4 regions of the Metabacillus sp. KH_069 genome follow, and region 2 is predicted to be linked to each of the others. Evidence: riboswitches for the same ligand, from Rfam matches in the RefSeq annotation. Region 2 holds a riboswitch; each other region holds the start of a gene.
The links. Region 2 has a riboswitch for S-adenosylmethionine ahead of AC3ISE_RS19175 (O-acetylhomoserine aminocarboxypropyltransferase/cysteine synthase family protein). Riboswitches for the same ligand answer to the same signal wherever they lie in the genome.

Region 1: it holds a riboswitch for S-adenosylmethionine, as region 2 does, so the genes downstream of both, AC3ISE_RS05470 (methionine biosynthesis PLP-dependent protein) here and AC3ISE_RS19175 (O-acetylhomoserine aminocarboxypropyltransferase/cysteine synthase family protein) in region 2, are expected to answer to the same signal.
Region 3: it holds a riboswitch for S-adenosylmethionine, as region 2 does, so the genes downstream of both, AC3ISE_RS04815 (MetQ/NlpA family ABC transporter substrate-binding protein) here and AC3ISE_RS19175 (O-acetylhomoserine aminocarboxypropyltransferase/cysteine synthase family protein) in region 2, are expected to answer to the same signal.
Region 4: it holds a riboswitch for S-adenosylmethionine, as region 2 does, so the genes downstream of both, AC3ISE_RS04930 (bifunctional homocysteine S-methyltransferase/methylenetetrahydrofolate reductase) here and AC3ISE_RS19175 (O-acetylhomoserine aminocarboxypropyltransferase/cysteine synthase family protein) in region 2, are expected to answer to the same signal.

Annotation. Positions count from the first base shown of each region.
Region 1 is NZ_CM174460.1:1,092,118-1,094,313, forward strand. Features, by position in the region: gene AC3ISE_RS05465 (DMT family transporter) at 1-518, shown strand, start outside; SAM riboswitch class I at 590-719, shown strand; gene AC3ISE_RS05470 (methionine biosynthesis PLP-dependent protein) at 889-2,013, shown strand; gene metC (cystathionine beta-lyase) at 2,000-2,196, shown strand, end outside.
Region 2 is NZ_CM174460.1:3,801,342-3,803,537, reverse strand. Features, by position in the region: gene AC3ISE_RS19185 (thioredoxin family protein) at 1-238, shown strand, start outside; gene AC3ISE_RS19180 (hypothetical protein) at 398-727, shown strand; SAM riboswitch class I at 805-913, shown strand; gene AC3ISE_RS19175 (O-acetylhomoserine aminocarboxypropyltransferase/cysteine synthase family protein) at 984-2,196, shown strand, end outside.
Region 3 is NZ_CM174460.1:952,560-954,755, reverse strand. Features, by position in the region: gene AC3ISE_RS04815 (MetQ/NlpA family ABC transporter substrate-binding protein) at 268-1,086, opposite strand; SAM riboswitch class I at 1,157-1,264, opposite strand; gene AC3ISE_RS04810 (phytoene/squalene synthase family protein) at 1,673-2,196, opposite strand, start outside.
Region 4 is NZ_CM174460.1:987,507-989,702, forward strand. Features, by position in the region: gene AC3ISE_RS04930 (bifunctional homocysteine S-methyltransferase/methylenetetrahydrofolate reductase) at 1-1,297, opposite strand, end outside; SAM riboswitch class I at 1,376-1,507, opposite strand; gene AC3ISE_RS04935 (YajQ family cyclic di-GMP-binding protein) at 1,691-2,182, opposite strand.

The DNA.
Region 1 (2,196 bases), 1.7 Mb from region 2:
TTTTTAAAGCAGCGGGCATGACAATTGCTGTACTCGGCGTTCTTTTAATAACTTCATATGGACAAGGCGGGTCTTTACCTTTTCACGCTAACATCGGTTACTTGCTGATGATTTTAAGTACATTGAATTGGGCGGTTTATTCGATTTTGATAAAAAAACTGAAGATCCCATATCCCGCGCTGACAGTTACTTTTTATACATGCTCCTTCGGCTTTATCATGACTCTTCCTTTCTTTTTAAGAAATAATGGCTTGGTTCAGATGGCTTATCTGACAAAGGAAAATTGGACTCATTTGCTGTTTCTCGGAATTTTTGTCTCCGCAGTCGCATACTGGTTTTGGGGCAAAGCGCTCGAAGTCATGGAGGCAACTAAAGTGTCATCTTTTCTGTACTTTGAACCCCTTGCAACTGTGATTGCAGCAGTGATATTGCTGCATGAACCGATTTTGAAGGCAAGCGTGGCCGGAGGTCTTCTGATTATTGCCGGGGTGATGATGGTAAACCGTAAATATTCATAAAAGCCTTGCAAAATATTTGATAATGAGATAAGGTTATAAAAACAATCAATTCAAAAAGTTCATACTATTTATTCTTATCCAGAGAGATGGAGGGTTCTGGCCCTGTGAAATCTCAGCAACCGGAAAAGAACGGGGAATCTTTCTGTTCGAACCAAGGTGCTAAATCCAGCAAGCGCAGGTAATAAGCTTGGGAGATAAGGAGAAGCAATCATTCGATATTAACGTCTTCTTCTTAAATGAGGAAGACGTTTTTTATTTTTATATTATTGGGATGCAGTCTTTTTGCCGGATTAGATGGAATGGCAGTCTTTAGGTTTAAACACACAAATGGAGAAAAACTTGCAGAAACTATTATGGGACGGTGTTGGAAATGTCAGAACGCATTGAAACAATCTTAGCTCAAATTGGAAATCGAAGTGAAAACGCAACGGGAACCGTGAATCCGCCCGTCTATTTTTCTACAGCCTACAGGCACAATGGTATTGGGGAATCAACAGGATTTGATTACGTCCGCACCGGAAACCCGACGCGGCAGATTCTTGAAAAGGCCATTGCAGAGCTTGAGCACGGAGATCAGGGTTATGCATTCAGTTCAGGGATGGCAGCGATTCAGACGCTTATGGCATTGTTTAAAAGCGGAGACGAGCTCATTGTATCCTCTGATTTGTATGGAGGTACTTACCGATTATTCGAACGGGAATGGAGAAAATATGGCCTTGTTTTTCACTACGCAGATTTTAAAGACGGGGACTGTACGCAGCAGCTGATCAATGAACGCACAAAGGCCATTTTTCTTGAGACCCCGACAAATCCTTTGATGCAGGAAACAGAGGTCAGCAAGATTGCGAAAATAGCCCGTGAAAACAATTTGCTGCTGATTGTCGACAACACGTTCTATACGCCGATTCTGCAAACACCGATTTTAGACGGAGCTGACATCGTGATCCATAGTGCCACTAAATATTTGGGCGGTCACAATGATGTGCTTGCCGGTTTGGTTGTTGCGAAGGGAACGGAGCTGTGCGAAGAGCTTGCCCAGCATCACAACGCAATCGGCGGGGTGCTTTCTCCTTTTGATTCCTGGCTCTTGATCCGCGGCATGAAAACCTTGGCTCTGCGGATGAACCAGCATGAGAGAAATGCGGGCCAGCTCGCATCTTTTCTTGAAAATCAGTCTGAGGTGACAGATGTGCTTTATCCGGGCAAAGGCGGAATGCTTTCATTTAGGCTGCAGAAGGAAGAATGGGTCAATCCATTTTTAAAGGCCTTAAAGACGATTACATTTGCTGAAAGCTTAGGCGGAGTGGAAAGCTTTATCACATATCCCGCAACACAGACACATATGGATATTCCTGAAGAGATTCGCGCTGCAAACGGCGTGTGCAACAGGCTTTTGCGATTTTCTGTCGGCATTGAATACGCAGGAGATTTGGAACTTGACTTAACACAGGCATTTGAACTGATGAAGGAGGCGGAGAAAGTTGAGCAACGGTGATTGGAAATTCGAGACGAAACTGCTCCACAATCGTCAAAAGGTGCAAAAAGAAACAGGAGCGGTAAGCGTGCCGATCCATCATTCCTCTACTTTTCACCAATTTGACTTTGATGACTACGGCAAATTTGATTACAGCAGATCCGGAAACCCGACGCGCGAGGCATTAGAAGAAACCATTGCTGA
Region 2 (2,196 bases):
TCCATTTTGCGGAACGTGTCAGCTGGCAAAAAAAATGCTGACTGTTGTTGAAGAATTGCTGCCGGGTTTAACCATTCATACGGCAAACCTTAATTTTCTTCCAAAGCAAGCGATCGAATGGGGAATAGAAAGTGTACCCTGCATGCTTATCTTTGAAAATGGAGAAGTTGCGCAAAAGAAATATGCCTTTCATTCTGTAGAACATATTTATCAAATATTGAAAGAATATGCCGCCTGAGAAGGGCGGCATTTGACATATTTCTTGGGAAATAGAAAATAACGATTATTTTGTCTGTCCAAGTCCAATAAAGTGTCGAACCTTTCTTAAAGGTGTTGGTTCGTATGAAAACGAATTAATACTTTACGATCAGAAAAGAAAGAAATGGAGAGACAAAAAATGGACTTATTTTCGTTTGTAGAAAAAATGAATGCGTCTCATTTTATCCAGCCGCTGCTTCCTATAGAAGAATTGAGAATACAGATAACCAGTTCCGGCTCGAAACAAAAGCCAGTTCTTCTAGTGCTGAAAAAAGGCACGTGTTTTCTGAGCAGCGGCAATGATCATCTTTCAGCACATGTACTGGTGTCTGGTGATGAAGATCATCTTTCAGACTGTTTTCATACACCAATCAGACTTCTGCAGCTTGCTAAGCTTGGAGCACTGGAGGTTAAGGGGTCTTTTCGCAATGTATTGAGACTTGAATCCATTATTCAGCTGTCTAAATAATTATCTAAAAATTCAAACTACTAATTGACGGAAGAAATAAAGGAGTGTTACAATTCATGTAGATTTAAGTGCGAATAACCTTATCAAGAGAGGCGGAGGGACTTGGCCCGATGAAGCCCGGCAACCGGTTGATTTAACACGGTGCCAATTCCAGCAGAGCAGGCAGACAGCTCTGGCAGATAAGAAGAGATATGGTAATTGTACCTCTTCTATGAAGGGGTATTTTATTTGAAATTATTTAAGGGAGATGGGGAAAATGGGACAAAAAAAGTATCGGCTTGAAACGGTAAATGTACATGGGGGGCTGCAGAAAGATCCGGCGACAGGAGCGCGGGCTGTGCCGATCTATCAGTCTAACGCTTATGTTTTTAATGATACTGAACACGCATCCGATTTATTTGCCTTAAAGGAGCAGGGTTACATTTATACCCGTATACATAATCCTACATCCACGGTTTTCGAAGAAAGAGTTGCCCAGTTAGAAGGGGGAGTTGGAAGTCTTGCTGTGGCAAGCGGCATGGCAGCAATCACGCTCTCAATATTAAATATTGCCGGAACAGGAGATGAGATTGTCTCTGCCTCAAGCCTTTACGGGGGCACCTACAATCTTTTTCAGACGACATTGCCCAAGTACGGGATTCAGACTAAGTTCGTAAATGCGAATGAACCAGAGAATTTCCGGAACGCCATTACACCGAAAACAAAGGCGATTTTTGCCGAAACAATCGGCAATCCGAGTCTTCAGGTTCTTGACATAGAGGCAGTTGCGAAAATTGCTCATGAAGCAGGAATCCCTTTAATTGTTGATAATACCTTTGCAACTCCGTATTTATGCAGGCCAATCGAGCACGGAGCAGATATTGTTATTCACTCTGCAACGAAATGGCTTCTTGGAAATGGCACGACACTCGGCGGAATTATCGTAGACGGAGGAAAGTTTGATTGGAACTCAAGTAAGTTCCCGGGCTTTACGACTCCAGATCCAAGTTATCACAATCTGGTATATGCGGAGGCATTGCCTGAAGCAGCTTTCATAGTAAAAGCACGGGTTCAGCTTTTGAGGGATTTAGGCCCGGCTATTAGTCCGTTTAATGCCTTTCAATTTAATCTGGGGCTTGAGACCCTTCATGTAAGAATGAAAGAGCATATTTTTAACACGAGAAAAGTTGTTGAATATTTGAATGAGCATCCTGCTGTTAAATGGGTCCTGTACCCGGAAGATGAACAGCATCCTGATAAGAATCTTGCGGATAAATATTTGGCTAAAGGAGCAGGAGCAGTAGTCGTGTTCGGCATTGAAGGCGGCCGTGCAGCAGGTGCAAAGGTCATTAATTCCGTTAATCTTTGGTCACATGTAGCCAATGTCGGAGATGCCAAAAGCCTGATCATTCATCCTGCCAGCACGACACATCAGCAGCTGGATGCAGAAGGATTGAAAAAATCAGGAGTAACAGAAGATTTAATCCGAT
Region 3 (2,196 bases), 1.6 Mb from region 2:
CGCCACTTTTTAAGCTTTGAATCGTTAAAAATGGCAGCACTACTGGGAATGACGCCACTTTTTAAGCTTTGTATCGATAAAAACGGCAGCACTACTGGGAATGATGCCACTTGTTAAGCTTTGTATCGATAAAAATGGCAGCACTACTGGGAATGACGCCACTTTTTAAGCTTTGAATCGTTAAAAATGGCGGCACTTCTGGGAATGATGCCACTTTTTAGCTTTGTATCGTCAAAAGTGGTAGTACTGCGGGTAGCTCCTTTCTCTCTATTGCTTCTGTTCCATCCATTCAGGCTTTCCAAAACCTGCAAAATCTTTATCAATCGCTTTTTCAAACCCTTCAGATTGAACAACTTCCTTAATATCTTCAGCAATCTCTGAATCTGCATCTTTCGTATTCATCACGACACGATTGCGGTGCACATCATTCATATCCTCAAGCTTAACTGCGTCTGCAAGATTCATTTTCGCAGCTAAAGCAAAATTCCCCGGTACTGCAGACAAATCTGTATCCTCCACTGCTCTTGGCAATTGGGCAGCTTCTACAGGAACGAATGTTAGTTTTTTAGGATTTTTGATCACATCTTTTTCAGATACTTGGATCGGACTCACATCTTCATTCAGCTCGACTAATCCTCCATCTTTCAAAATCTGGAGAGCGCGCGCTGCGTTGGTTGGATCATTTGGAATCGCCACAGTCGCGCCCTCCTTCACTTCACTGAGGGATTTGATTTTGTCAGAATAAATTCCCATAGGTGCAGTAGGCACAGTAATCACTTCGGATAAATCCAATTTGCTTTGTTTTGCGAAGGTTTCCATATAGATTTTATGCTGAAACAGATTAGCATCAAGCTCATCATTGCCGAGCGCCTGATTTGGCTGAATGTAATCATTGAATTGAACAACCTCAACTTCGTAGCCTTTTTCCTCAAGTCCCGGTTTTATAGCCAGCTCAACCATATCTGTGTAAGGACCTGCTGAAGCTCCAATCTTAATACTCTTCTTTTCTCCATCTGCTCCTTCTGCACCGCAAGCAGATAAGACTCCCATAACAAGTACAATAAGAGCTAAAACTAATTTTTTCATTCTTTCTCCTCCTATTTTTCCACACAAAAAAATTCCCCTTTCATTCAGAAAGAGGAATCGTATGTATGACGACTTATCTTCCAGAATGAACAATCATTCTGCAGGATTTAGCACCGTTCCATTTAAGGAGGTTGCCGGACTTCGCAGGGCCTGTTCCCTCAGTCTCTCTTGATAAGCAAGCTATTAAATTTGAATAACGTAATTTTATCCTGTATATTCCAATCTGTCAATCACTATTTTAGAATAATCAAAATAGTGAGATTAAAAACCGACAAAAAGCACCGTCCCGATGAAGACGGTGGTTCAGCTATCAGGTCAGGTCAGCTGCTTTTACTGCACTTTACCTTTGCTACTTGACCAAGTTAATGCTGCTAAACTGCTTTTACTACACTTTATCCTTTATACCTGACCAAGTTTATGCTGCTAAACTGCTTTTACTGCACTTTACACTTTATACCTGACCAAGTTTGTGCTGCTAAACAGCTTTTACTGCACTTTACCTTTTATACCCGACCAAGTTTATACTGCTGCCCGCGTAAACCTCACCAGCCTCATAAATTCTGGCTGCCGCAGAGCCAATTCAGAATCAGATCTGCGACAGTATAGCATGTTTTTCTTCATTCGAAACAAAGTTCCGCTCACCGAACACATCGTAGTCATTCAAACGGATTTTATTGAGTATAGCTCTGTAAAAGTGTCCGGCAGCTTTTACAGGTGCTCGGGCATGAAGAGGATACTCATTCATCGTCAGCATCGCCGTGTCATACTGTTTCTCCGCTTCAGCGGCAAGATGCTCCCATACTCTGATGAATTCTGGAGTAACGTTCTGCTGCTGAAGATCCCGCTCTGTCAGCTGATGTTTTCGCATAATGTCTTTAGGGACATAAATCCGGTCACGTTCGAGATCCTCACCGATATCACGCAAAATATTTGTCAGCTGCATCCCAAGTCCAAGTGCAATGGCTCCCTCTCTAAGAACCGTCTTCTTTTTAGGTGCCAGAATGGGCAGAAGCATCAGACCGACTGTACTTGCAACATGATAGGAATAATTCAGCACTTCCTCCATAGTCTCATAGCGGATTTTCACAAGATCCATACCCTGTCCTTTTA
Region 4 (2,196 bases), 1.6 Mb from region 2:
GATCATAAACCGATGTTGCTCCCGGAAAATCCCCGATTTTTGATGGATCGCCTGTGATTGCTAAGACATCTGTAAGTCCAAGTGTATGAAGACCCATCAAATGAGATTGAAGGCCAATTAAATTGCGGTCGCGGCATGTAATATGAATTAAAGACCTGAGCCCAAGTGTTTGCTGAACGATGGACCCAACAGCAACATTGCTAATCCGCGGTGACGCAAGCGAGTTATCTGCAAGAGTTAAGGCATCGATTCCAGCAGCCTGCAGAGCTTTTGCTCCTTTTAAAAATTTGTCTATTCCAAGTTTTTTAGGAGGATCAAGTTCTACAATCAGAGAACGTTTCTCGCTCACTATTTCCTGCAGGGGAGGGTACTTTCTTTCCGCTGCTGACGTGACAGAAATCTCTTCTTTTCTGATTTTCACTTTCTTCTCTGTAACTGGAGCCAGGCCTTTAAGCGCTGCTGCCATTGCTTCAATGTGCAATGGCGTTGTGCCGCAGCACCCGCCGATCAGTCTTGCTCCCTGATTTCTGAAGGCAAGAGCACTTTCTGCAAAATATTTTTCTCCTGAGCCATACACAAGTCTGCCTTCTTCAAGAGTAGGCAAGCTGCTGTTTGGATAAACAGATAAGTACGCTTTATCAGGCAGCGGAATTTCTTCAAGTGAAGAAAGCATATGGTAAGGTCCCAGTCTGCAATTCAGCCCGACAACATCCGCACCAAGTGCTTCAAGCTGAGAAAGGCCTTCATGCAGAGGTGTTCCGTCCTGCAGCACCCCGATTTCGTGCAGGGAGATGTTTGTAATAATCGGGATATTCGTTTCTTTTCTCGCTATCTCTAATACTGTTTTTATTTCCTCGAGATCATAATAGGTTTCAAGCAGAAGGCCGTCGACCTCTTCACTGAGCAAAAGGTAAAGCTGTTCCCTGAAATTTCTTTTAATGTCTTCAAGAGAATAGGCGTTTTTTTTGAAAGCACGGATGCCTCCAATTGTGCCGAGAACATAAGTGTCATTGCCGGCTGCTGCTTTTTTGGCAATCTGCACAGCAGTACGGTTGATCGCTCTCACTTCATCTTCTAATCCGTATCTTGAAAGCTTAATATAATTGGCGCCGTACGTATTTGTCTGAATAACATCCGCACCGGCTGCAATATAAGCCTTATGGACATTTAAGATTTCATCAGGCTTTGATAAATTCAATTCTTCGAAACATCGGTCCACTCCGTGAGAATAAAGCAGTGTTCCCATTGCTCCGTCGCCAATCAGGATCTTGTTCTGTAAATCGTTTAAAAGTGTCAAACTCCAAACCTCCTTCATGCAAGTAAAGAAAACAAAAAAAGCCTTCCAAGAAGAAGACTTTTGAACGTTCAGGACTTCTTCTTATCGTTCGATGGATGCATCGCTGGAATTAGCACCTTGGAATGAAAGCTCTGCTGAATACAGATGGTTTCATTATGCCAGGTTGCTGAAGCTTCAAAGGGCCAGTCCCTCAGCTTCTCTAGATAAGAATGGTGAAATATGAAATTAGCAAAAAGATATTATATCTAATTTACATGTTTTTTCGGATAGATTCAATACAAAAGTAAAAGTTTTCTGAATAGACGGGGAATTTATTGAGGATAGATCAAAAGGAAAACCTGCCGAACAGCTAAACAAACACCCGGCTGAGAAGAGCCCGGGTGTTCGTTCACTTTATCTGAAATTAAGAAACTGGACGTCAATCGGCAAGTCTGCACCGCGAACGGCTGCAATTACCTGCTGAAGGTCGTCCTTATTTTTGCCGGTTACGCGGACCTGATCATCCTGAACCTGTGTTTTTACTTTTAAACCAGAATTTTTAATAATGGCATTAATCTTTTTCGCATTATCCTTATCAATACCCTGAATCAGCTTAGCACGCTGGCGAATCGTACCGCCGGATGCGCCTTCAATCTTGCCGTAATCAATATTCCTGGTCGCCACATTGCGCTTAATCAGTTTGGAAACAAAAACATCCTTTAACTGATCCATTTTAAACTCATCATCTGAGACTAGAACAATCTCTTCTTTTTCAAGAGAAATGCTGCTTTTGCTCCCTTTAAAATCATAGCGCGTGCCGATTTCCTTCATTGTCATCGTAATCGCATTCGTCACCTCAGGCATATCCACTTTCGACACAATATCAAACGAACTATCCTTCGCCATAAGAATCCCTCCAA